3 regions of the Vibrio echinoideorum genome follow, and region 1 is predicted to be linked to each of the others. Evidence: predicted binding sites of a transcription regulator. Region 1 holds the regulator's gene; each other region holds the start of a gene.
What was found. Region 1 encodes PurR, which represses purine synthesis genes. Its sites were predicted from a motif close to TNANGNAAACGTTTNCNTNA; they were not measured.
Positions count from the first base shown of each region.

Region 2: the regulator PurR is predicted to act here: its motif matches at 4,054-4,073, upstream of purM (phosphoribosylformylglycinamidine cyclo-ligase).
Region 3: the regulator PurR is predicted to act here: its motif matches at 6,429-6,448, upstream of metK (methionine adenosyltransferase).

Region 1 covers NZ_AP025483.1:1,186,942-1,194,930, forward strand. The annotation lists gene OCV36_RS05485 (TfoX/Sxy family DNA transformation protein) at 51-641, opposite strand; cyclic di-GMP riboswitch class I at 769-854, opposite strand; gene purR (HTH-type transcriptional repressor PurR) at 1,025-2,029, opposite strand; gene torD (molecular chaperone TorD) at 2,346-2,993, opposite strand; gene torR (two-component system response regulator TorR) at 3,279-3,992, shown strand; gene elyC (envelope biogenesis factor ElyC) at 4,134-4,979, opposite strand; gene cmoM (tRNA uridine 5-oxyacetic acid(34) methyltransferase CmoM) at 5,095-5,880, shown strand; gene mukF (chromosome partition protein MukF) at 6,006-7,343, shown strand; gene mukE (chromosome partition protein MukE) at 7,324-7,989, shown strand, end outside.
Region 2 covers NZ_AP025483.1:852,779-860,767, reverse strand. The annotation lists gene OCV36_RS04035 (DUF2069 domain-containing protein) at 1-261, shown strand, start outside; gene OCV36_RS04030 (DUF2066 domain-containing protein) at 391-1,677, opposite strand; gene OCV36_RS04025 (uracil-xanthine permease family protein) at 1,956-3,194, shown strand; gene upp (uracil phosphoribosyltransferase) at 3,341-3,967, opposite strand; gene purM (phosphoribosylformylglycinamidine cyclo-ligase) at 4,137-5,177, shown strand; gene purN (phosphoribosylglycinamide formyltransferase) at 5,310-5,984, shown strand; gene OCV36_RS04005 (class II glutamine amidotransferase) at 6,133-6,978, opposite strand; gene lpcA (D-sedoheptulose 7-phosphate isomerase) at 7,041-7,619, opposite strand; gene fadE (acyl-CoA dehydrogenase FadE) at 7,945-7,989, shown strand, end outside.
Region 3 covers NZ_AP025483.1:474,280-482,268, forward strand. The annotation lists gene OCV36_RS02325 (YqgE/AlgH family protein) at 1-539, opposite strand, end outside; gene gshB (glutathione synthase) at 657-1,607, opposite strand; gene rsmE (16S rRNA (uracil(1498)-N(3))-methyltransferase) at 1,617-2,348, opposite strand; gene OCV36_RS02340 (endonuclease) at 2,509-3,240, opposite strand; gene OCV36_RS02345 (SprT family zinc-dependent metalloprotease) at 3,338-3,838, opposite strand; gene OCV36_RS02350 (DUF2189 domain-containing protein) at 3,918-4,715, opposite strand; gene metK (methionine adenosyltransferase) at 5,085-6,239, opposite strand; gene tkt (transketolase) at 6,629-7,989, shown strand, end outside.

The DNA of each region.
Region 1 (7,989 bases):
AAAAAGCCGCAAAAATGCGGCTTAGTTATGTATCGTTTGAATTGACAATGTTAATTGACGCGACTGATAAGCTCTTCACGACGCTGCTGTGGTATGACAGACCAATGTGTACCATTGATAGCCCCTTCTAGTGCCCAAAGTAGCTCGATACTAACAGAGGACGCATGAGATTCCTTGATGGCGTTAAACGCGTTTACAGAGCCAGATTCATATAAACGTTCTACGGAATCTATCCCAGCCTTTTTCAACATACGCTCAGTCGCGAGTCGAAGGTTAGGAAGGTCTTTTAATCGAGTTGGCTTAGCAGAAGACTGTTCAGCTTTTTCGTCTTTAGCAAAACCCAAAGACGTAGTAGCAAGCTCTAAGATTTTCTCTTGATCCTGCCATAGGCCCTCAGGCAAAGCGAAATATTTAGTAACAACGGGGAAACCACGTTTCTTGTAAACGTAAGGTTGAAACCCTTGTTGTTCGAATTGCTTTGTTGTGCATTTGTCCGCTCGTATGTGCAACTGGTCATTTACAACCAGAGCAAACATCGTGTCATCAGCAAAAAGACCGAAGCCACCAAACATTGAGCGTGATTTTATTTTTCCTAGGGACTCAAATAACTTCATCGAGTCCTTTAGTATCGGTTTATCCATGTTATTTATCTCGGTGTATTTGAACTACGCCACCAAATAAGCAGGTCCGAGAGATTAGCAAAATGTTGCAACTAAATTGTCAATAAGCCGTAAATTACTAAATTATTAATAACTACTGCATTTTGCCATCGGTAACCCCGCTACCATACCAACGAGTGGTTTAGGCCGGAAGCTTTGCGTCTCACTCTTTCGAGTGGTTTGCCCTGTGCGTGACTGATTAAATAGAATAAAGTTTTTGTTGAATGAGGCTCACACTTGTTATTTCAAAATGTGATATCGCTTCAATTAATGATCTTTCCAGTATGATACCAGGTTCATTGATGTTGTTGATAAAAAAAGCGCACCTAAAGGTGCGCTTGATTAAACTAAACTGAATTTATCAATTAATTTAACGTTTTAACTGTGCTTCGCTCAACAATTTCGGGGTGCATTTCGAATACACGTTTTTCATGGTCTTTGTCTTTGATGCGTTCTAACAAAATTTCGAATGCATTCTTACCAACACGACGCTTCGGTTGGTGAACCGTGGTCAATGGTGGAGAGAAGTACTCAGCTAACTCGATGTTATCGTAACCAATCACTGAAATATCTTCAGGGATACGAATACCTTGTTGTTGTAAGCGACTCATTAGGCCAAGTGCCATGGTGTCGTTAAAACAGAATACGGCTGTAGGGCGATCTTCCATTTTAATAATTTGATCAGCAGCAATCACAGCGGTATCACACTCAAAGTTGCCTTCAATGATTAGACGCTCATCAGTAGCTATTTTGGCTTCACCCAACGCACGTTTGTAACCTGCAATACGTTCTACACATGCTGCTTTGTCTAAGTGGCCACTTAAGCAAGCAATCTTAGAATGACCGCGTTCAATAAGGTACTTGGTTGCCAGATAGCCACCTTCTTCAGAGTTATCAATGATCTTATCGGCTTGAGAGGTCTCAGGGCCCCAATCCATGACAACTTTAGGGATATCAGCGTGACGGTCTAACATCTCTCTTAATTCTTCAGTTAGGTCTGAACACATAACCAAGATGCCATCTACACGTTTCTCTGCAAGCATTCGAATGTAGTCGCGCTGCTTCTCATAGATACCGCCAGTGTTACACAAGATCAAAGTGTAACCTTGACGGTAACAGTAACTCTCAACACCATCGATAACTTCAGAGAAGAATAGGTTGGTTGATTGAGTCACTAGCATGCCGATAGTGCGCGTTGTATTACATTTTAAGCTACGAGCAACAGCACTCGGCGCGTAGTTTAGTTCGTCTACGGCTTTGTTTACTTTTTCTTGAGTCGCTTCTGCAACAAAACGTGTTTTGTTGATTACGTGAGAAACGGTGGTTGTTGATACGCCTGCTAAGCGAGCGACATCTTTAATAGTGGCCATGGTTTTATCCTATTAGAAGCTACTTTCCCAAAGTACGGAATAAAGTAGCCGTTAAGCTACTTAACTAAGAGCTTAAATTTGTAGGGCTCTTTGGGTACTAAAGTGCTAAAAAACAAAAAACCGCTATTGAGCGGCCTGTCTTAACACCGAAATGCTCTGAACTTAAATAAGCATAGCATTTCGTGAATGTTTCATATTTTATCGTTTGCGGTCACAATTTTAGACTGACTAGAAATGACTCGCAATAAAATTCACCCAGAAATCCGGGTGAATTGTCACATTCTATTGAATTTATTTACTTAGATATCCACTTAGCTTATTCACCCGCCAAATATTGAATGTCTAAATTGCAAAATGCGAGTAACAAAGACGAGACGGAAGCGTAGAAACCAAACTGGTCAACATCATGACATTTCACATTGAACTTTGGCACCCAAGTAAGGAGTTGTTGTTCGACAAACTGTTGTTGAACGGCGAACGATTTCTCTAACTCTTCTTCAAGCTCAGTTTCGTTAGAACGGATGATTAAGTTGCCAAGGAAATCGAGTTCGATAGCTATGTGGTCTGCGGGCTCTTTTAAATCTTTGTTCACGACCAGGTTGTGCTTAGCCATGATGTCTTCCATATCTTTAGCTGGCTTGTCGTTCAATAGACCCGTTTCGCCGATATACATTGAAGCGTAAGGCAGAGCACCATGTTTATCTGTCTTTAAGAAAAGATCGCAGAAATCAGCAGACAGTTCCAGTTGGGCATCTTCACGTGTTTGTAAACGATTTAGTGCGTCTACAAGCTTATCAATTGAAGGCTTCAGAGTTTCATTTTCGCCTAAACCAGTAAGGAAAGAACGAATTTCAACAGAATGGTAGTGATCGAGTTCTTCTTGAGTTAGCTCTTTGGCAAATAAGCTTGATAGCCACCAGTATATTTCTGCTCTTTGTTCGTTGAACGCTTTCGTATCTTTCATTTCATAGATCCTGATTTAGTCTTGTGGTGTTACTTATAAGCATCTTGAAGTCACTAGGGCATAAGCACACCAAGGCTGAATAACAAGGTTATTTGCGAAACGCAAAGTTACTCGTTAGTAGTAATGCCTATATTGAATTGCGATGGACGATAAATAGCAAGGTTTAAGATTGTCTTGTATCAAAAAAAATCCATGTTTCTGGCTTTTATCTTCAGTACCACTAGAATTGTTACTAGTTATGAATAGAATAGTCACTGAAACTATTAAATAAGAAAAGTGGTGTAGATGAGCTATCACGTATTAGTCGTAGAAGATGATGTGGTAACCCGCAGTAAACTGGTTGGATATTTCCAGAACGAAGGTTACACAGTGAGCGAAGCGGAAAGCGGCGCTCAAATGAGAAAGGTGTTGGAAGAAAACAACGTTGATCTCATTATGCTGGACATCAACTTACCAGGCGAAGATGGATTGATGCTAACTCGCGAATTACGCAGTCAATCAGACATTGGAATTATTTTAGTTACTGGACGCACGGATAGCATCGACAAAATCGTTGGCCTAGAAATGGGCGCAGATGATTATGTTACTAAACCATTCGAACTTCGCGAGTTGTTGGTTCGAGTTAAAAACTTACTTTGGCGTATTGCTGCCGCTCGCAAAACCGCGGCGGGAACGGTAGAACAAACAGAAGATGAGTCTGTTGTTCGTTTTGGTGAATGGACGTTTGATATTCCTCGCCGTGCGCTAAGCAAAAATGGCGAGCCGGTTAAACTGACTAAGGCTGAGTATGAGTTGCTAGTAGCACTCTCTTCTTACCCTAATAAAGTATTAAGTCGTGAGCGTATTTTGAATATGATTAGCCACCGAGTTGATGCGCCGAATGATCGTACGATCGACGTCCTCATTCGTCGTATGCGCGCAAAAATGGAGTTTGACCCTAAGAATCCACAAATTTTTGTGACGGTTCATGGTGAAGGGTACATGTTTGCTGGTGACTAAACCTCCCTCGGGCGCTTTAATCAGCAACGAGTGACAAGCGTAAAAAAGCCGAGACACAGTTTATGTCTCGGCTTTTTTATTGCTTATCACATTCTTGATTATGAACTAACTCTTCTAAAATCAAGATATATCGATTTAATACTAGGCCGCAGAAACTGCATCATTGTCTTCTTCTAAAATAGAAGGTTCAGGGATGACTACAGGCTCTTCAACATTATCATTACTTGTGTCTAGCCAATCGCGCAGACTTTGCCAAACTAACCCCATCGTTTCGTGCCAATAACGTTCGGTTTGCTCAAGATAGAGCGCTTTAGGCATGTACTTATTCCAAGGTTCAACAATCCCTTCTTGTGCTAGGTAGTTTGTTGGTGCTGGTAATGGCTTCATTCCTGCAGCATGGAACTCATTGAGTGCGCGCGTCATATGGCTAGCCGATGTCACCAATACCATTCTTTTATTCTTAACAAACGCTGCCGCTTGTCGTGCTTCTTCCCACGTATCTTTAGCAGTTTCAAGCAGAATGATATCAGGCTTTGCTACACCAAGAGCTAGAGCCACTTTAGCCATCATCCTTGCGTTGCTGACTTCAGTGCCTGCGCCATAGCCGGACAAAATAAGTTTGGCGCCTGGGTAAAGACGCAAAATTCGAATGCCTTCACTTAAACGCATAAGTCCAGTTCGGCTTAGTTCTGATGTCGGTGGGATTTGGTCGTCTACGACGTGACCACTTCCAAGAACCATAACGTAATCGATGGTGTCATCGACGGGTAAAAAAGCGGTGTGCTGCCTTTCCATTGGCATTAAAAGTTGACTAGAAACTGGCTGGAAAGCGATTAGGAAAATACCACACAGGGCTGAGAGGGTAATTAGGCAACCTGTCTTCCTTTTGGTAGTAAACATCACTAGGGCTAAGCCCAGAAAAGCGAGAATTAACATTGCTGGCAGTGGCATCAGTAACGAAGACACTACTTTTTTCAGCTCAAACATATCCGAATAGTCCGAAAAAACATCACTTAGTAGTAAAAAGAGACATCGCCTCTTTATTCCTGAAATTCCTGTGACAGAATAGCAGGCACGATAGGACATAATAACTCAAGTAGCCGTGACTGAAGACCGTAATTTCGACGATATTGCCCACAAATTTGCAAAAAACATTTACGGCTCTGACAAAGGAGAGATCCGTCAGATCATCGTATGGGAAGATTTAGAACAAGCTTTGAGCAAATTTGAGCAATCAGCTTCGCCGCTGCATGTGCTTGATGCTGGAGGCGGCCTTGCGCAGATGTCGCAAAAAATTGCGTCGCTTGGGCATAACGTTTCTCTTTGCGACCTCTCTTCTGAAATGCTGAAGCTAGCAGAAGAAAGTATCAGCGAAGCGGGCTTGTTAGATCAGTATCGATTTATCCATTCTCCAGTGCAAAGCGTGGCAGAACATCTCGATGATAAAGTCGACTTTGTGATGTTTCATGCTGTGATGGAGTGGTTAGCGAATCCGAAAGAGGCGCTTGATTTATTACTAGAACAAGTAAAACCGGGTGGTATTGCCTCGATAATGTTTTATAACCATCACGGATTAGTCCTGAAAAATGTGATTTGTGGCAACATTCCTCATGTATTGAATGGGATGCCACATCGAAAACGGTTTAAGCTGCAACCACAAAAAGGCTTGAAGCCTGAAGAGGTTTATCAATGGATAGAAGACGCTGGTCTAGAAATCTGTGGTAAGTCAGGCATTCGCTCATTCAGTGACTACATAGGTAATATGGAGTACATGGGTGATTACCAATTTGAAGATGTATTGGAACTAGAAAAACAGCTATGTCGCCAAGAGCCATATCTGTCGCTAGGCCGTTATATTCACGTTTGGGCTCAAAAACCTGCGCAATAGCAGCAGTGAATGTGGTAAAAGAAGCCACAACATGCGCTATGCAATAGTAAGAAGCCCGCGTCATAAAGAAATAGGCGTCATATCTAATACGTTCGATATGACGAAGAACAGTAACAGGAACCACAATGAGTGAAATGACTCAAACTGCCGAAGAGCAGCCAATTGATGAGTTGGTGGGCTGGGTCAAGCAGCATGATTTTTCATTAAACTTGCCACCAGAGCGCTTAGCATTTTTGATTGCTATCGCAGTGTTAAGCAATGAAAGGTTCGATGAAGAGTTGGGCGAAGGTGAATTGCACGATGCATTTACCATCGTCACTCGACTGTTTGAAGATACGGGCGAAGCGTCTGCGTTTCGTGCGAATAACGCTATCAATGAACTGGTTAAACAGAAGCTCATTAGCCGCTTTACGAGTGAAATCACCGATGGTGCTAGCATTTATCGCTTATCACCATTGGCGATTGGCATCTCTGATTATTACTTACGTCACCGTCAGTTCTCTAAATTAAAATTGTCTATCCAGCTTTCTATGGTTGCGGACGAGATGGCAAAAGCCATTGAAGCAGCACAGAAAGGCGGAACGCCAGGACATTGGAGAAAGAACGTTTACGGCGTGCTTAAATACTCTGTTGGTGAAATTTTCGACCAGATTGATCTTAACCAACGTGTTATGGATGAGCAGCAACAAACCGTTAAACAGCAAATTGCCGACCTGCTAAACAAGGATTGGCGAGAGGCGATCAACAACTGTGAAGCTTTGCTATCAGAAACCTCTGCCACGCTAAAAGAATTGCAAGACACCTTGCAAGCGGCAGGTGATGAGCTGCAAACACAGATCCTCGATATTCAAGAAATTGTTTACGGTGACGATGAACTCGAGTTCGTTGGTGAAACCTTGTTTGGCTTGCAAATGAAGCTCGACCGAATCACCAGTTGGGGTCAGCAAGCGATCGATTTATGGATTGGCTATGACCGTCACGTGCATAAGTTTATCCGTACCGCGATTGATATGGATAAAAACCGTGCCTTTAGTCAACGTTTGCGTCAGTCGGTTACTGACTACTTTGATGCGCCTTGGCTATTGACTTATGCTGATGCGGAAAAACTCACGGACCTTCGTGATGAAGCCCTTGTGCTTCGTGATGATGAGGTGATGGGACAAGCGCCAATCGACGTTGAGTACGAAGAATTTGAACAAGTGAATGATCTGCTTTCCGAACGAATTGCAGAGATGTTAAAAGCTCACAAACAGCAAGGTGCGCCAATTGATCTTGGTCTTGTGCTACGCGATTACCTCGCAGCACACCCTCGCACACACCATTTTGATTTAGCCAGAATTGTTGTCGACCAAGCCGTGCGCTTAGGTTATTCAGCGTCTGACTATCAGGCTATTCAGCCGGATTGGCAGGCAATCAACGATTTCGGTGCAAAGGTACAAGCAAATGTCATTAACAAGTACTGATGATTACATGCCAGAGAAACTGGTAAAAGCGATAGCGAACCCGTTGTTCCCTGCGCTAGACAGCATGCTCCGTTCAGGTAAGCATGTTTCAACAGAAGACCTAGACAACCATGCGTTGCTTTCTGATTTTGAAGTTGAACTACAGCATTTTTACCAACGCTACAACACGGAACTGGTGAAAGCGCCTGAAGGTTTCTTCTATCTGCGCCCGCGTTCTACGTCTCTGATTGGCCGCAGCGTTTTGTCTGAGCTAGATATGCTTGTTGGCAAGGTATTGTGTTTCTTGTACCTAAGCCCAGAACGCTTAGCACATGAAGGTATCTTCACGAATCAAGAGTTGTTTGAAGAGCTAATGGCGCTAGCTGATGAGAAAAAACTCATGAAGCTGGCAACCAACCGTGCTTCTGGCTCTGACTTAGATAAAGAAAAGCTATTTGATAAAGTGCGTACTTCTCTACGTCGCCTACGCCGTATCGGCATGCTGATCGCGATTGGTGAGACGGGTAAATTCCGTATCAGTGAAGCGGTATTCCGCTTTGGTGCTGACGTTCGTATTGGCGACGATATGAAAGAAGCGCAATTACGTCTTATCCGTGATGGTGAAGCTGTGGTTCATACCCAAGAACCTAACCAAGGCAGCTTGTTG
Region 2 (7,989 bases), 330 kb from region 1:
CCATTACCGGGGATTTTAGCGGGCAAACCCTATACGCATGCTTGGGCAAACTTCGTCTTAATGCTCTATTTCCTGCACGCCTTAACTATCTTGTATGTAGACGGTGGCGAACGCCTTCTGGCGGCAGTAGAACTGCTACTAACAACACTAGGCTTCGCAGGTAATATTTTATTTACCCGCTTTCGTGCCAAAGAGTTGGGTATCAAGCTTAAGCGCCTTTCTGAAGTAGAAAGGAAAGAGAAAGCTAAGTTCGAACAGTAACCTAGATTAGGTTGTCCTGAGCTAGTACCAATAGAAAATAGTGACAATAAACAAAAAGCCCTGCGAGATTACTCTAGCAGGGCTTTTTTTCATAAATTCATTTCAATCGGTCATGTCAGAAGACAATCACTAGCGAACCCATTCGTATACTAAGCTTGGCTTAGCATGCACTGGTGCAGTAGCTGTTAGTTCTACAGCGTCAGATTCTTCTAGCGTTACGTCAGACGTGTTCGTTAGCTCAACATCCGCTTCAGTTGATAACTCGCTACCTTTGATGACTTGAATACTTGAGTCCGCTTCGTTAGCCGTCGCTTCTGCGTCATTGTTCACTGTCGCATCAGTAGCAGCTGCTGAATCATCGCCTACAGACATGGTGTTGTCTTGCGTTTCAAATTCAGGGCTCACTTCAGGTTCAATGTAAGACTCTTCAACCTTCGCTATTTGACGAATGCTTTCAACCTCTTGCTCAAACTCTTGTTGAGTCGACAATAAGTGAATTCGGAACGTAACTTCATTATTTTGAATCTTCAGAATATCTAAGCTTGCAACTGAATTTAGACGCTTAAGTGAATTCTCCAGTTTGAAGAAGTCCTGAGCGTTATTCAGGCTAATAAACTGCGTTAAAATAGACTCTGATGATTCACTGGCTACAGTGACAGCACTCTTACCTGCGTAGTAGTTACTGATTTGGTCAACTAACTTCTTAGAAGTCGTCGCGCTGTTACCCGATAAAGAACCACTTACTGGTGATGTTGGTGCACTCGTCAATTGACTTGGCTTTTGATCATACAAAGTCCAACGCAATCCTGAAGATTGAGCTTTTATCACCAATACGGCATCAACAGGGTAACGTTGACTCGCTTTGCTGATTGGCGTGACGAAGCTGCCCCACAAATCAGACGTCGCAATACCCGTAATATCGTCAAAATCCCCAACAGGTAGTGTCAGTGGTAAACCTCGCTCTTTTGCATTCGCTTGTAAGCCAGAAGCCAACTGAGAGTTAGAGTGTTCCCATACTATATTCTTGTCGTAGTTATCCTCTTCTACCAGCCAAACAAGAATGTTTGAACGAGTATCAGGCCAGTACGGTAATTGTGCTTGGGTCAATAGAGAACGGATTTGAGCACCGTTAAAACGCATGCGCAATGTTGCTTGGTCATTGCTTTCACCAAAACTCATTTGAGACATGTACTGCGAACTTTTACGCATCGCCTTTTGAATGGTTTCATTCGAAGCAACATCGGTTTGGCCAGTCGCTCGAATCAACACCTGTTCCATACCGGTATTTCTTGCCACTTGTTCTGGCTGTTTGTTTTCAGCGTTAATCGCAACTTCAGCACTAAAGATATCTACTTGAGTTAATGCATAACTCGGAGAGGCTAATAGTGCCATTAACAACAATGCTATGTAGCGCATACTGATCCTAATATTCAAATCTTGTGCCTAGATGATAAGCAACTATGGATTGTGGGGCAAGGTCGATAGCGCTCACTGTGTTTAATAACCACAAAATATCACCTAGCCATGATAATTCGTTCACTTCAAAACTGAATTTTTCTTGCTTTGAAAGAGATAAAACATCACTAAGATAAATAAATTTGATCTATTTGGTGTGGCAATCGATTGCTAAGTGATAGAATCCCGCGAATTTTATTTTTCACTTTTCATATAACGACCATTTTTAAGGACATAACATGAAGAATGCTCTGCAAGGTGCGCAAATGCTGTTTGTAGCTTTTGGTGCACTTGTATTAGTGCCGCTACTGACTGGGCTCGATCCCAACGTTGCACTCTTTGGCGCGGGTATCGGTACCCTTTTATTTCAACTTATTACACGCCGTTCAGTGCCAATCTTCTTAGCGTCTTCTTTTGCATTCATCGCGCCTATCATGTTTGGTATTCAAACTTGGGGTGTAGGTGCAACCATGGGCGGCCTAATGGCAGCAGGTGTTGTGTATGTGTTAATGGGTGTATTGATTAAAGTGCGTGGTGTAGCCTTCATCCATAAACTGCTTCCACCCGTCGTGGTTGGCCCTGTGATTATGGTGATCGGTTTAGGCCTTGCACCTGTTGCGGTAAACATGGCGCTAGGTAAAACTGGCGATGGTGCGGTTCAACTTATCGATGCAGACGCAGCGTTATGGATCTCGTCTATTTCATTACTAGTGACTATTGTCATCAGTGTATTCTCGAAAGGCTTCCTTAAACTATTACCAATCTTTGGTGGCATTGTAGCGGGTTATGTAACGAGCTTGGTATACGGCGTAGTTGATTTTACCCCCGTAGCTCAAGCAGCTTGGTTAGCACTACCAAACTTCACTGCACCAGAATTCAACATCAACGCTATCTTCTTTATGGTGTTTGTTGCAATTGCGCCAGCCGTTGAGCACGTGGGCGATATGCTTGCTATCTCTAACGTAACCGGTAAAGACTACCTTAAGAAACCAGGTTTACACCGCACTATTGCTGGCGACGGTGTAGCAACGATTGCAGCTTCTATGCTGGGTGCGCCACCCAATACAACTTACAGTGAAGTAACAGGTGCTGTAATGCTGACTAAAGCATTCAACCCTGTGATCATGACTTGGGCTGCGGTAACAGCCATTGTTTTAGCATTGGTTGGTAAGCTAGGCGCACTACTTCAAACGATCCCAGTTCCTGTAATGGGCGGTATCATGATTCTACTGTTTGGTTCAATCGCAACGGTAGGCTTAAACACGCTAATTCAGAATAAAGTTGACCTACACAAATCACGCAACCTTGTGATTGTGGGTATTACGTTGGTCTTCGGTATCGGCGGCATGGCATTTGGCATCGGCGACTTTAGCCTACAAGGCGTAAGCTTGTGCGGTATCGTAGCGATTCTACTTAACCTAGTCCTTCCTGAAGAATTAGGCGACAACACCGTAGTAGACAAAGCTCAAATCGATTAATTTATCGATAAGGCTGGATTCAAAAGAATCACAACCTAACAAGATCAAAAAAGGGAGAGCATCGAATGCTCTCCCTTTTATTTATACGGCTAATTAAGCAGGTAAAGTTTAAATCACTATTTAAATGAACTTAAACCGAAACCTAATTACTTAGTACCGAAGATCTTATCACCAGCATCGCCAAGACCAGGAACAATGTAGCCCTTGTCGTTTAGCTTCTCATCGATTGCAGCCGTGTATAGCTCAACGTCTGGGTGCGCTTTTTCTAGAGCAGCAATACCTTCAGGCGCAGCAACAAGCACAAGAATCTTAAAGTGCTTACAACCTTTCTCTTTCATAAGATCGATAGTAGCAATCATAGAACCACCCGTCGCAAGCATTGGGTCTACAACGAGAGCAATACGCTCGTCGATGTTAGATGCAAGCTTGTTGAAGTATGGTACTGGTTCAAGCGTTTCTTCGTCACGGTAGATACCCACGACGCTGATACGCGCACTTGGGATGTGCTCTAGAACACCGTCCATCATGCCTAAACCAGCACGTAGAATTGGCACTACTGTTACTTTTTTACCCTTAATTTGGTCAACTTCTACTGGACCGTTCCAACCATTAATAGTTACACGCTCAGTTTCAAAGTCTGATGTCGCTTCGTATGTTAGAAGGCTACCCACTTCTGTCGCTAGCTCACGAAAACGCTTAGTGCTAATGTCACCTTCACGCATCAGGCCAATTTTATGTTTTACTAGCGGGTGTTTCACTTCAACAACTTTCATTTCCAACTCCGGCAATATTTAAACAAACCTGTAGATTATACACGAACTGTGTGGTTATTTCAGAATCTTTATTCTAATAAAAAAAACCGCGCAAACGTTTGCTCTTGGTAATCAAGCCCTGTTAGAATAGCGCCGTTTTCACATCCAACTTAAGTTCGAGGACTATCCCGTGAGTGGTAATACTTCTTCTCTAAGCTACAAAGACGCTGGTGTTGATATCGACGCAGGTAATGCACTAGTAGACCGTATTAAAGGTGCAGTTAAACGCACTCGTCGCCCTGAAGTAATGGGCGGTATTGGTGGCTTTGGCGCCCTATGTGAACTTCCAACGAAATACAAAGAGCCAGTACTTGTTTCAGGTACTGATGGTGTTGGTACTAAACTTCGCCTTGCCTTGGATCTGAAAAAACACGACACCATTGGTATCGACCTAGTGGCAATGTGTGTGAACGACCTAATCGTTCAAGGTGGTGAGCCGTTATTCTTCCTAGACTACTACGCAACAGGTAAGCTAGATGTAGATACAGCTGCAGACGTTGTTTCGGGTATCGCTGAAGGTTGTGTTCAAGCTGGTTGTGCACTAATCGGTGGCGAAACGGCTGAAATGCCAGGCATGTACGAAGGCGACGACTACGATGTTGCTGGCTTCTGTGTTGGTGTTGTAGAAAAAGCTGACATTATTGATGGTACTAAAGTAGCAGCAGGTAACGCACTTATCGCTGTTGGCTCAAGTGGTCCACACTCAAATGGTTATTCTCTCATTCGTAAGGTACTCGAAGTTTCTGGTGCCGATAAGAGTGAAGAGCTAGAAGGTCGCACTATCGGTGAACACCTACTAGAACCAACTAAGATTTACATAAAGTCAGCACTTAAGATGATCGCTGAGCATGATATTCATGCTATTTCGCACATCACAGGTGGTGGTTTCTGGGAAAACATCCCACGCGTACTTCCTGAAGGCACTAAAGCAGTGATTGATGGCAAGAGCTGGGAATGGCCTGCTATCTTCAGCTGGCTACAAGAGAAAGGCAACGTGGAAACATTTGAAATGTACCGCACTTTCAACTGTGGTGTTGGCCTAGTTGTTGCTCTACCTAAAGATCAAGCAGATGCTGCTGTTGAACTACTGAAAGCTGAAGGCGAAAATGCTTGGGTTATCGGTGAGATCGCAAACGCTGAAGCAGGTGAAGAGCAAGTAGAAATCAAATAAGTGATACGCTCACTGACTTAGTTAATAAATGAGGACCTATTGGTCCTCATTTTGCTATTTAGCCCGCAGAAAACCTTAGTTTATGTAGGTAAATTGTAAACTCTCTCGTTAATCAACCGCATGACCCACTCTATGAAAAACAATCAATCGAAGAAAATCAGTCAATCTAAGAAAAACATCGTTGTGTTAGTTTCAGGAAGCGGAAGCAACTTACAGGCAATTTTAGATGCTTGCGATAACAGTATGATTGATGCTTCTGTTAACGCTGTCTTCTCAAACAAAGCGGATGCTTTTGGTCTAGAGAGAGCAAAATTAGCCGGTGTTGACGCTCACTCGGTGAATCCCAAAGAATTTAACTCGCGTGAAGAGTTTGATCATGAATTGATGCTTCAGATCGATACTTACCAACCAGACCTGATTGTACTCGCTGGCTATATGCGAATTCTGAGTTCAGAGTTTGTTCGTCATTACGCGGGAAAAATGGTCAACATCCATCCTTCGTTGTTACCTAAATACCCAGGTCTGCACACTCACCAACGTGCTATTGACGCGCAAGATGAAGAACACGGAACCAGTGTTCACTTTGTTACCGAAGAACTCGATGGCGGCCCTGTGATCTTGCAAGCTAAGGTACCTGTATTTGAAGGGGATGATGCCGATATACTAGCAAGCCGAGTTCTCACCCAAGAACACTATATTTACCCTATGGTCTGCAAGTGGTTCGCTGAAAATCGTCTATCAATGGTCAACGGGCAAGCGATCTTAGATGATAAGATATTAGGTAAGCACGGTTACGCAGAGGAATAGATCTTCAGACCGTTCTCGCTAAACAGATCGCTGAAAAACAAGTCGTCAAACACAAAATCAGAAAACAAAAAGGCCGCTAACTGACTTAGTATCAGTACAGTAAGCGGCCTTTCGTTTGTCCGGTTCAAAATAGTATTATTTGGTCGCTTTAGCTCAAAGCCTCTGTCGGCGCCTGACTTGCGACCTTTTTCGGTGCGTAAGCGACATCTTCCAGCTCTTGATGGTTATTGCCAATCAACTCACCAAAATGAAACAGCGCGTATTCGCCCGGCTTCATTCTAAACCACTCTTCATTGCATGTTAGAGGTTGAGTTGCCACTACCGTAACCACATCATTGGGCGTTGTTTCTTCTTGGAAGTTAATCTCAACGTCTTCATCAATTAAGCTCGCATTCCCAAAAGGAGCGCGTCTTGTTATCCAATACAAGTGGTTAGTACAGTAAGTCATCACATACTCACCATCACTCAACAACATGTTGAAGACACCTTTTTCTCGTAGCTGGTCACAACATTCCGCAACATAGCGAAACATCCCTTCCATGTCTTGAGGCGGCTCAGGAAAACGGTCTTCGAGCTGCTTCACTAACCAACAGAACGATAACTCGCTGTCTGTTTCTCCTACGGGTCTAAAACGTCCACTGTGTAGGTCATCGTAATCCGTCAATTGGCCGTTATGAGCGAAAGTCCAATATCGCCCCCAGAGTTCACGCGTAAAAGGGTGGGTATTTTCTAGATTAACGCCACCACGGTTAGCTTGGCGGATATGACTGACAACAGCTTGGCTTTTAATTGGGTAGTTTTGAACCAACTCGGCAATCTTTGATTCACAGCTAGGGTTAGGATCTTTGAATGTTCGAAAGCCCTTCCCTTCATAAAAGGTAATTCCCCATCCATCACGATGCGGACCGGTATTCCCTCCACGCTGCATCAGGCCGGTGAAACTAAAACAAATATCAGTTGGCACATTCGCGCTCATACCAAGCAATTCACACATGGTTTAATCTACTCCCTATTAAAACCCATGGAGCCTAATCAAGGCTCCAAATATCTGTAAAACTATTCTTCCATCTCTTTTTCAACAAGCTGAATCACAATATGAATGATCTTAATGTGAACCTCTTGAATACGGTCAGCGTAACCAAAGTGAGGCACTCGAATTTCGATATCAGCACAACCTGCCATTTTACCGCCATCTTTGCCGGTCAATGCAATGGTCTTCATGCCTTTTGCTTGAGCTGCTTCAATCGCTTTTAGAATATTGCCAGAGTTGCCAGAAGTCGACAGACCAAACAACACATCGCCCTTGCGACCCACGGCTTCTACATAACGAGAAAATACGTGATCATAACCAAAATCATTACTCACACAAGATAAGTGGCTAGGGTCTGAAATCGCAATACCAGCATAACCTGGGCGATTTTCTCGGTAACGGCCAGTAAGCTCTTCCGCAAAATGCATCGCATCACAGTGCGAACCACCGTTACCACAAGAAAGCACTTTGCCTTCTTGTTTAAATGAGTCAGCAATCATTTTTGCCGCAGCTTCGATCTGAGCGATGTTATGGTCATCGCTCAAAAACTTGTTAAGAACGTCAGCAGCTTCGTTCAATTCACTTTTGATTAGGTCTTGGTACATAAGGCTTATCTCTTATATTTTTTACGCAACTTAAAGTACGTGAAATGAGAACTGAGGTTTCCCCCCTCTTTTACCTGAGTTTACCCACAAACATGAAATAGTGTCGATACTTAAGCCAAAAGATTGCCACCTTAATTAATATCTCATGGCAGAACCGTCCAATTATTCACCACCAACCTCTCACAATTAGAATTTTAACTCTATTAAGATCACTTTTTACCCAATTTAGAGTTTTACAAATATTTAATATTTTGTTTACACTTAACTGGTTAGACCTCTTACCTAAATTCATAACAATAAGTGATCTCTGAAAAGGAAATCGATCATGAACATATTGCTCTCCCTACTTGCCATGACAACTATCTTTGGT
Region 3 (7,989 bases), 710 kb from region 1:
AGCTGCGCTGCATTAATACCGAGCATCTGTACGGCCATTTTCCAGCGGTCTGAAATTGGCGTGTCGAAGATAACCTTGGGATCGGCTTCAACGGTTAGCCATGAGTTTTCAGTAAGCTCGGTTTCTAGTTGTCCAGGTTCCCAACCGGCATAGCCCAATGCAACCAAGTAATTCATTGGCTCATCTTCAGTTCCAAGCACGGTAAGAATATCTTTAGAAGTAGTCACTGAAATTTGGTCAGTCATGTTGATGCTAGATTGATAGTTGCCTTTAGGCTTATGTAAAATAAAGCCTCGGTCTTCAGCAACGGGCCCACCATTTAATACTGGCTTTTCTAAGCTAGCTTGATTGGATTTTGGATGCACTGAGCCTATCTCGACTTGATCGAGCATTTTCCCAACCGTGACATCAATAGGTGCATTGATCATTAAACCCATTGCACCTTCATCGTTGTGTTCACAAAGGTAAATCACCGAGTTTTGAAAGTATGGGTCTTTCATTCCGGGCATAGCGACCAGAAAGTGGTTCGTTAAATTCATAGAGCCTCCTGCCAGTGTGTTCCCAGTAAAGGAAAAAGAGCGGCGTAATGCCGCTCATTGATTCTGTGCCTAGATACTTCGGTGTTTACGAATAGCTAAGGCTTTCTTTAGTTTAGGCTATTTTGCTTTAACGCGACGCTCGATTGCATCCATTAATTTACCCGTTACCGAAATATCAAAAGCAGCTTCAATTTCACGGATACAAGTCGGGCTAGTCACGTTAATTTCCGTCAGTTTGTCGCCAATAACATCAAGTCCAACAAAGGTTAAGCCTTTCTCTTTTAGTGCTGGAGCAACTGCTCGTGCAATAGCCCAGTCAGTCTCACTTAAAGGACGAGCTTCACCAGTACCACCTGCAGCAAGGTTACCTCGTGTTTCTCCCTTTGCAGGAATTCGCGCTAGGCAGTAAGGCATTGGCTCACCATCAACGACAAGAATACGTTTGTCACCGTTGCTGATGTCAGGAACAAAGGTTTGTGCCATTGCGTAGTTTTGACCGTGGTTAGTCAAAGTTTCAATGATGACTGATACGTTTGGATCGCCTTCCTTCACGCGGAAGATAGAAGCACCGCCCATACCATCAAGAGGTTTGAGGATTATATCCCCATGCTTTTCACGGAACGCTTTAATCTTTTCCGCTTTACGAGTTACGATTGTTGTCGGCGTGAGTTCTGGGAACCAGGCCGTGAATAGTTTCTCGTTACAGTCACGTAGGCTTTGAGGTTTGTTAACGATCAATGCTCCGTTCTCTTCAGCACGCTCAAGAATGTAAGTCGCGTAAATGTATTCAGTATCAAACGGAGGATCTTTACGCATCAGTACCGCATCTAAATCAGATAGTGCAATAGTCTGTTCTGATTTGAACTCGTACCAACCGTTTGGGTCTTCTTTTAATTCAACAACCTTAGTGTCAGCAATGGCTACGCCTTGATCTAAATGTAGATCATCCATTTCCATGTAATGGATTTCGTAGCCACGACTTTGAGCTTCAAGCATCATGGCAAAGCTAGAGTCTTTTTTGATGTTAATGGATGAAATTGGATCCATTACGATGCCAAGTTTGATCATTTTTTTCTCCTAGCCTAGATCGCCAAAACGGACTTGTAAGGCAGTAATTGCGGTTAGAGCTGCTGTCTCGGTACGAAGTACACGTGGACCGAGTAACGTCTCTTCAAATTTGTATTGTTCTGTCATGCCGATCTCTTCAGCTGACAACCCACCTTCAGGACCGATCAATAGGCGCACCTTACTGATCGGCTCTGGAAGGGTATTAATTGAGTATTTTGCACGAGGATGCAGGTTTAGCTTTAATGCTTCACTGGGTTCGCTGCACCACTCTTCAAGTTGCATGATTGGGCGAATAACTGGAACCGTATTACGGCCAGACTGCTCACATGCCGCGATAGCAATCTTTTGCCACTGTGCGAGCTTTTTCTCGAAACGTTTAGTATCAAGCTTAACGCCACAGCGCTCTGAAATCAGAGGAGTAATGGTGTTCACACCAAGCTCTACCGATTTTTGAATTGTGAATTCCATTTTATCGCCACGTGAAATCACTTGGCCTAAATGTAAGTCTAACGGTGATTCGCTGCTGCGCTCCACGCGTTCAGTAATATCAACGGTCACATTCTTCTTTGATACTTCTGCAATGGTTGCTGGAAATTCAGCGCCGCTGCCATCAAATAGAAGTACTTCTTGGCCTTCTTTCATGCGAAGGACACGACCAACATGACCCGCGGCATCTTCGCCTAAAGCGAGGGAACCTAACTGATGAATGCGTTCTGGGTGATGGATACGAGGAATTCTCATGCTGGTAAACCTATAAATATGTTCATTTGGGTATTTTTATCTCTGCCTAACATGGATGCTTTTAACTGAAAAAACAAGGGTAGAGCAAGAGTTTCAAGGGCAATTCTGAAACTCCTGTTTGAGATGGAGGCAATTGGAGATGTTGCTTGCCTGAGTTGTGCTATTTACAAGCAGGGAAAACAAATGGGTTGTGATTACCTTGAATCGCATAGATTCGTTGATCACGGGTACATTCCCACTTGTCGACAGGGAATTGTTTGTTCCACGCCATCATCAGGTTGGTTTGTTGCTTAGATAGCTTGAAACCATATTCTTGGCTCATATAAAGGTAAGTACGCGCGATAGAACCTTTTGCTCTGTCGGGTGGCATCACTTTACGTTGTTTGAAGTTGACCTGCATTTCACACTGACCATAGCTCACGCCATCCATTCCATTCCATTGACTGAAATTGTAGTTCGAGCGGTCGCCGTTTACTTCTCCAATCGCAGGCGTCAGGTTATGAAGATCCGCTTCCATTGACTTAAATATCTTGTCATTTCGAGTGCAATTTTTACGTCCGCCATCTTGCCAGCACTGACGCTGGTGGCCAAATTGCCAAGCTGGGACGACATGTTCCCACTCAATACGGGAAGCTCGCTTTTGTTGTTTTCTCACTTGATAACCACAGCCGTTCAGATCTGGGATACCTTTCTTTTTGTCTTTCCAAGTGATGTCACAGCCACAATAAAATGAAGTAGGGTGATCGAGATAAATCTTTACTGCTTCCTTTTTTGCTTTCGAGAATGAACTAGGCGGGGCGGCGAAAACACTTTGGGTTACCAGTAGGCCAAATACTATTGATAAGTAAAAAGACACCAGTAGGCCAAATGATTTTGGAGTGGTTTTTTGCATAGAAAAAGACTGATAAAAGTATGATGAATACCAGTCTAGCACTCAAATGTTAGTTCTCTCTATTACATTTACTCGAGGTATCTTGTGATCTTAATGCTTAGCTTAATTGAAGGCCGGTAAACGCTAAGGTTTGTTGGCATTGTTGGCAACGATAAGTCGATTGGTTGCGGATAACTTTGTTGTGTCGTCTTATCGACAGAGGATAAGTCGTGCAATCACAACGGTACTCAAAAGTTTTTCCCTGCACTGAGGTGATTTCCAAGCTGTGGGTCGTTTTGGCAGGTACGTTAAATACCTTCTCCATTACGTATTTCCATTCATTGCCATGAGGCCTAACTCGTCCGAATACCTGGTGTGTGATCAGGTGCGCGAGCTCATGAGGCACGACTTCGTTAATAAAGGCGTCTTCATTTTCGTTGAATAACACTTGGTTGAGTTTTATCTCGTTTAACTGAAGGTAGGCTTTTCCTGCCGCTTTACCTCTTAACTTGTAAGTGATGGTCGGGCATGGGAATTCGCGTGAGAAATGTTGGTTAGCGACGATTAAGCACTCTGCTAATTTCTTGTTTGCTCGGTGTTGTTGCGGGGTGTATGACAAGCGAGTTCACTCCAGATAAAAGGCCTCAGCATTTACGCTAAGGCCTCATAATAACATTGCTCGTCGAACTCTCTACGATTTAAACGTGATGTTTCTTCTTGATGATTTCATGATAAGCGTGCCAAGTCCCATACCCGAGTAACGGCATAGTCACGATCATACCGATGCCGTAGGTAGCAAAGCCCACCAGAATACCAGCACAAATAATACTCGCCCATACGACCATTGCGGGGATGTTCGATTTCACGGCATTAAAGCTAGTGAAAATCGCACTCATCACGTCAACACGTCTCTCCATCATTAATGGAATTGAAAAGGCCGAGATACTGAATATTAAGCTGGCGATGACCAAGCCAATCACTGAACCTGTAATCAGGAAGGGAGCAAACTCAGTTAATGGCGCACCTTGGACCGATGGGTACAGCGCGTGTAGTAATGCGGCTATTCGCATCCAGAAAATCATTGCGACCATTAAGACAATTGCAAAGGCCCATTGGTGAGTTGAGTTTCGTGTAATAGCTCTCATTGAGTGCAACAGGCTAGCATTGTGTCCTTTTTCTCTTTCCCAGCTTGCGTCATACAAGCCTAGAGCAAGAAACGGCCCAATCAACATGTATACGATTAAGCTTGGCATCACGACTAAGTGCGTCCCTTGCCATTGGACAAGTTGAACAATCGCGATGGCCGCTGCCATAAAGCATAGTCCGTAGAATGCACTAATTAAAGGCATTTTGACTAAGTCATGCAGGGCTAGAGACAGCCAATGAAAGGGTGCCGAAATACTAATTTGGTTACAAGGGATGGTTCGAGCGTAATCTTGATCGCTGACCTTGTCTTTTTTATCGTTCAGTTCCGATGGGTGCACGGTACGAGGCATATATCCCCCTAGTTAAATAACGTCCTAGTTATAATTCCATAAAGCTCAGTGGTGTGGTTTACATGAGAGTTATGGTGTAGAGCTAAATCGCTCGAATCGTCCTAGTTATTGCTCTAGCGTTCACTTAACTATTGATATAAGGCTTAACTACATTGGGGCTAAATGTGAGCTTGATCCTCTAGGAGTTACCTTAACTATTGTCAGTAGTGTTGGAAAACACAAATTATCGAACGCTTTTTATACTTTGTGGTTAACGGTAAAGAAGACTGGTAGAGGGTGTTGTGGGGTGAAGAGGGTAGGTAAGTACATAAAAATAAAGCCCTTACTTAAGAAGCAAGGGCTTTAAAGAAACAAATTACAGTGGCTAAATTATTTTAGGCCAGCGAAGTCTGCAAGGATTGCTGCTTTGTCTGTCGCTTCCCAAGGGAATTCTTCACGACCGAAGTGACCGTATGCTGCAGTCTGCTTGTAGATAGGCTGAAGAAGGTTCAGCATTTCTTGAAGACCGTATGGACGTAGGTCGAAGTGTTGACGAACCGCTTCAATGATGATTTCGTGAGCTACTTTCTCAGTACCAAACGTTTCAACCATGATAGATGTTGGATCCGCAACACCGATAGCGTAAGACAGTTGAATCTCACAGCGATCAGCCATGCCAGCAGCAACGATGTTTTTCGCAACATAACGAGCTGCGTAAGCTGCAGAACGGTCAACTTTTGATGGATCTTTACCTGAGAACGCACCGCCACCGTGGCGAGCTGCGCCGCCGTAGGTATCAACGATGATCTTACGACCAGTTAGACCACAGTCACCCATTGGGCCACCGATTACGAAACGGCCTGTTGGGTTGATGAAGAAGTTAGTGTCTTTGTTGATCCACTCAGCAGGAAGTACTGGCTTGATGATCTCTTCCATTACCGCTTCACGTAGGTCTGGCGTTGTTACTGAATCACAGTGTTGAGTCGAAAGAACAACAGCGTCGATACCAACAATCTTACCTTGGTCGTACTGGAACGTTACTTGAGACTTCGCATCTGGGCGAAGGAAATCAAGCTTACCGCTCTTACGTACTTCAGCTTGCTTTTTAACAAGAAGGTGAGAGTAAGTAATTGGAGCTGGCATTAGGATAGGTGTTTCGTTAGTTGCGTAACCAAACATGATACCTTGGTCGCCTGCGCCTTGATCTTTAGGGTCTGCTTTATCAACACCTTGGTTGATATCTGGAGACTGCTTACCAATGGTGTTTAGTACAGCACAAGAGTTAGCGTCAAAGCCCATGTCAGAATGAACGTAACCAATTTCACGTACTGTTTCACGAGTGATTTCTTCGATATCAACCCATGCAGACGTTGTTACTTCACCGCCAACCATAACCATACCGGTCTTAACGTAAGTCTCACAAGCAACACGTGCTTTTGGATCTTGTTCCAAGATGGCATCAAGAACAGCATCAGAGATTTGGTCTGCAATTTTATCTGGATGGCCTTCTGAAACAGATTCAGAAGTGAATAGGTGCTTAGCCATGAGAGCTCCACTTTTAGTTTTTGGGTGCAAATAGTTTTTAGTTGCAAATAGTTAAATGCAAATAATTTTAGGCGTCGCAAGCTAGGAAGCGCCGCCATTAAATACAGTATATTTTGTAGGTGTTTCTACATCTAGACGGCTATTCTAAATTCCAGCGGTCGAATTACAAGCTCTTTTTTATGATATGTCATAACTAAACGTTTGCGTGTCGGTTGAGATCAGCTGTTACCAAGTGACGTAAATGTTCGAAAATTGCGAAAAATGACCGTTAAAATGCCAGTAAAACGTTTGCAGTCACTAAAGTCGTTTGAGAGAATACCCGCGCTAATAAAAATGAAAACTTTAGCATCAATCTCTTTTTTAAATCGCTTATGTACTCAGGAGCAGACATGCCTTCTCGTAAAGATCTAGCCAATGCAATTCGCGCACTTAGCATGGATGGCGTTCAACAAGCAAATTCAGGCCACCCTGGCGCACCTATGGGTATGGCTGACATCGCTGAAGTTCTTTGGCGTGGTCACTTGAACCACAACCCATCAAACCCAGAGTGGGCTGACCGCGACCGTTTTATCCTGTCTAACGGCCATGGTTCAATGTTGATTTACTCTCTGCTTCATCTTGCAGGTTACGAGCTTTCAATTGAAGACCTTAAGAATTTCCGTCAACTGCACTCTAAGACTCCTGGTCACCCAGAGTACGGTTACGCTCCTGGTATCGAAACGACTACTGGTCCTCTAGGTCAAGGCATTACCAACGCTGTTGGTATGGCGATGGCTGAGAAAGCACTTGCGGCACAGTTCAACAAAGAAGGCCACGACATCGTAGACCACTACACTTATGCATTCATGGGTGATGGCTGTCTGATGGAAGGTATCTCTCACGAAGCATGTTCTCTAGCCGGTACGCTAGGTCTTGGTAAGCTAGTTGCTTTCTGGGATGACAACGGTATCTCTATCGATGGCGAAGTTGAAGGTTGGTTCTCTGACGATACACCTAAGCGTTTTGAAGCTTACGGCTGGCACGTAATCCCGGCCGTTGATGGTCACGACTCTGATGCTATCAACGCGGCTATCGAAGCAGCTAAAGCGGATCCTCGTCCAACACTTATCTGTACTAAAACTATTATCGGTTTTGGTTCTCCAAACAAAGCGGGTACGCACGATTGTCACGGTGCTCCACTAGGTGCTGATGAAATCACAGCAACTAAAGCAGCGCTAGGTTGGGAACACGGTCCTTTCGAAATCCCAGCGGATATCGCAGCTGAGTGGAATGCGAAAGAAGCAGGCGCAGCGAAAGAAGCAGCGTGGAATGCTAAGTTTGACGCATACGCAGCTGCTCACCCAGAGCTAGCAACAGAATTCAAACGTCGTACTAACGGCGAGCTACCCGCTGAGTGGGAAGAGAAAGCATCGGCAATCATTGCTGATCTTCAAGCTAACCCAGCAAACATCGCATCACGTAAAGCATCTCAAAATGCACTAGAAGCGTTCGGTGCTATGCTACCTGAATTTATGGGCGGCTCTGCTGACCTTGCGCCTTCTAACCTGACTATGTGGTCTGGTTCTAAGTCGCTAACCGCTGAAGACTTCTCTGGTAACTACATCCACTACGGTGTACGTGAATTCGGCATGACGGCGATCATGAACGGTATGGCTCTGCACGGCGGTTTCGTACCGTACGGCGCAACGTTCCTAATGTTCATGGAATACGCTCGTAACGCTATGCGCATGGCGGCTCTGATGAAAATTCA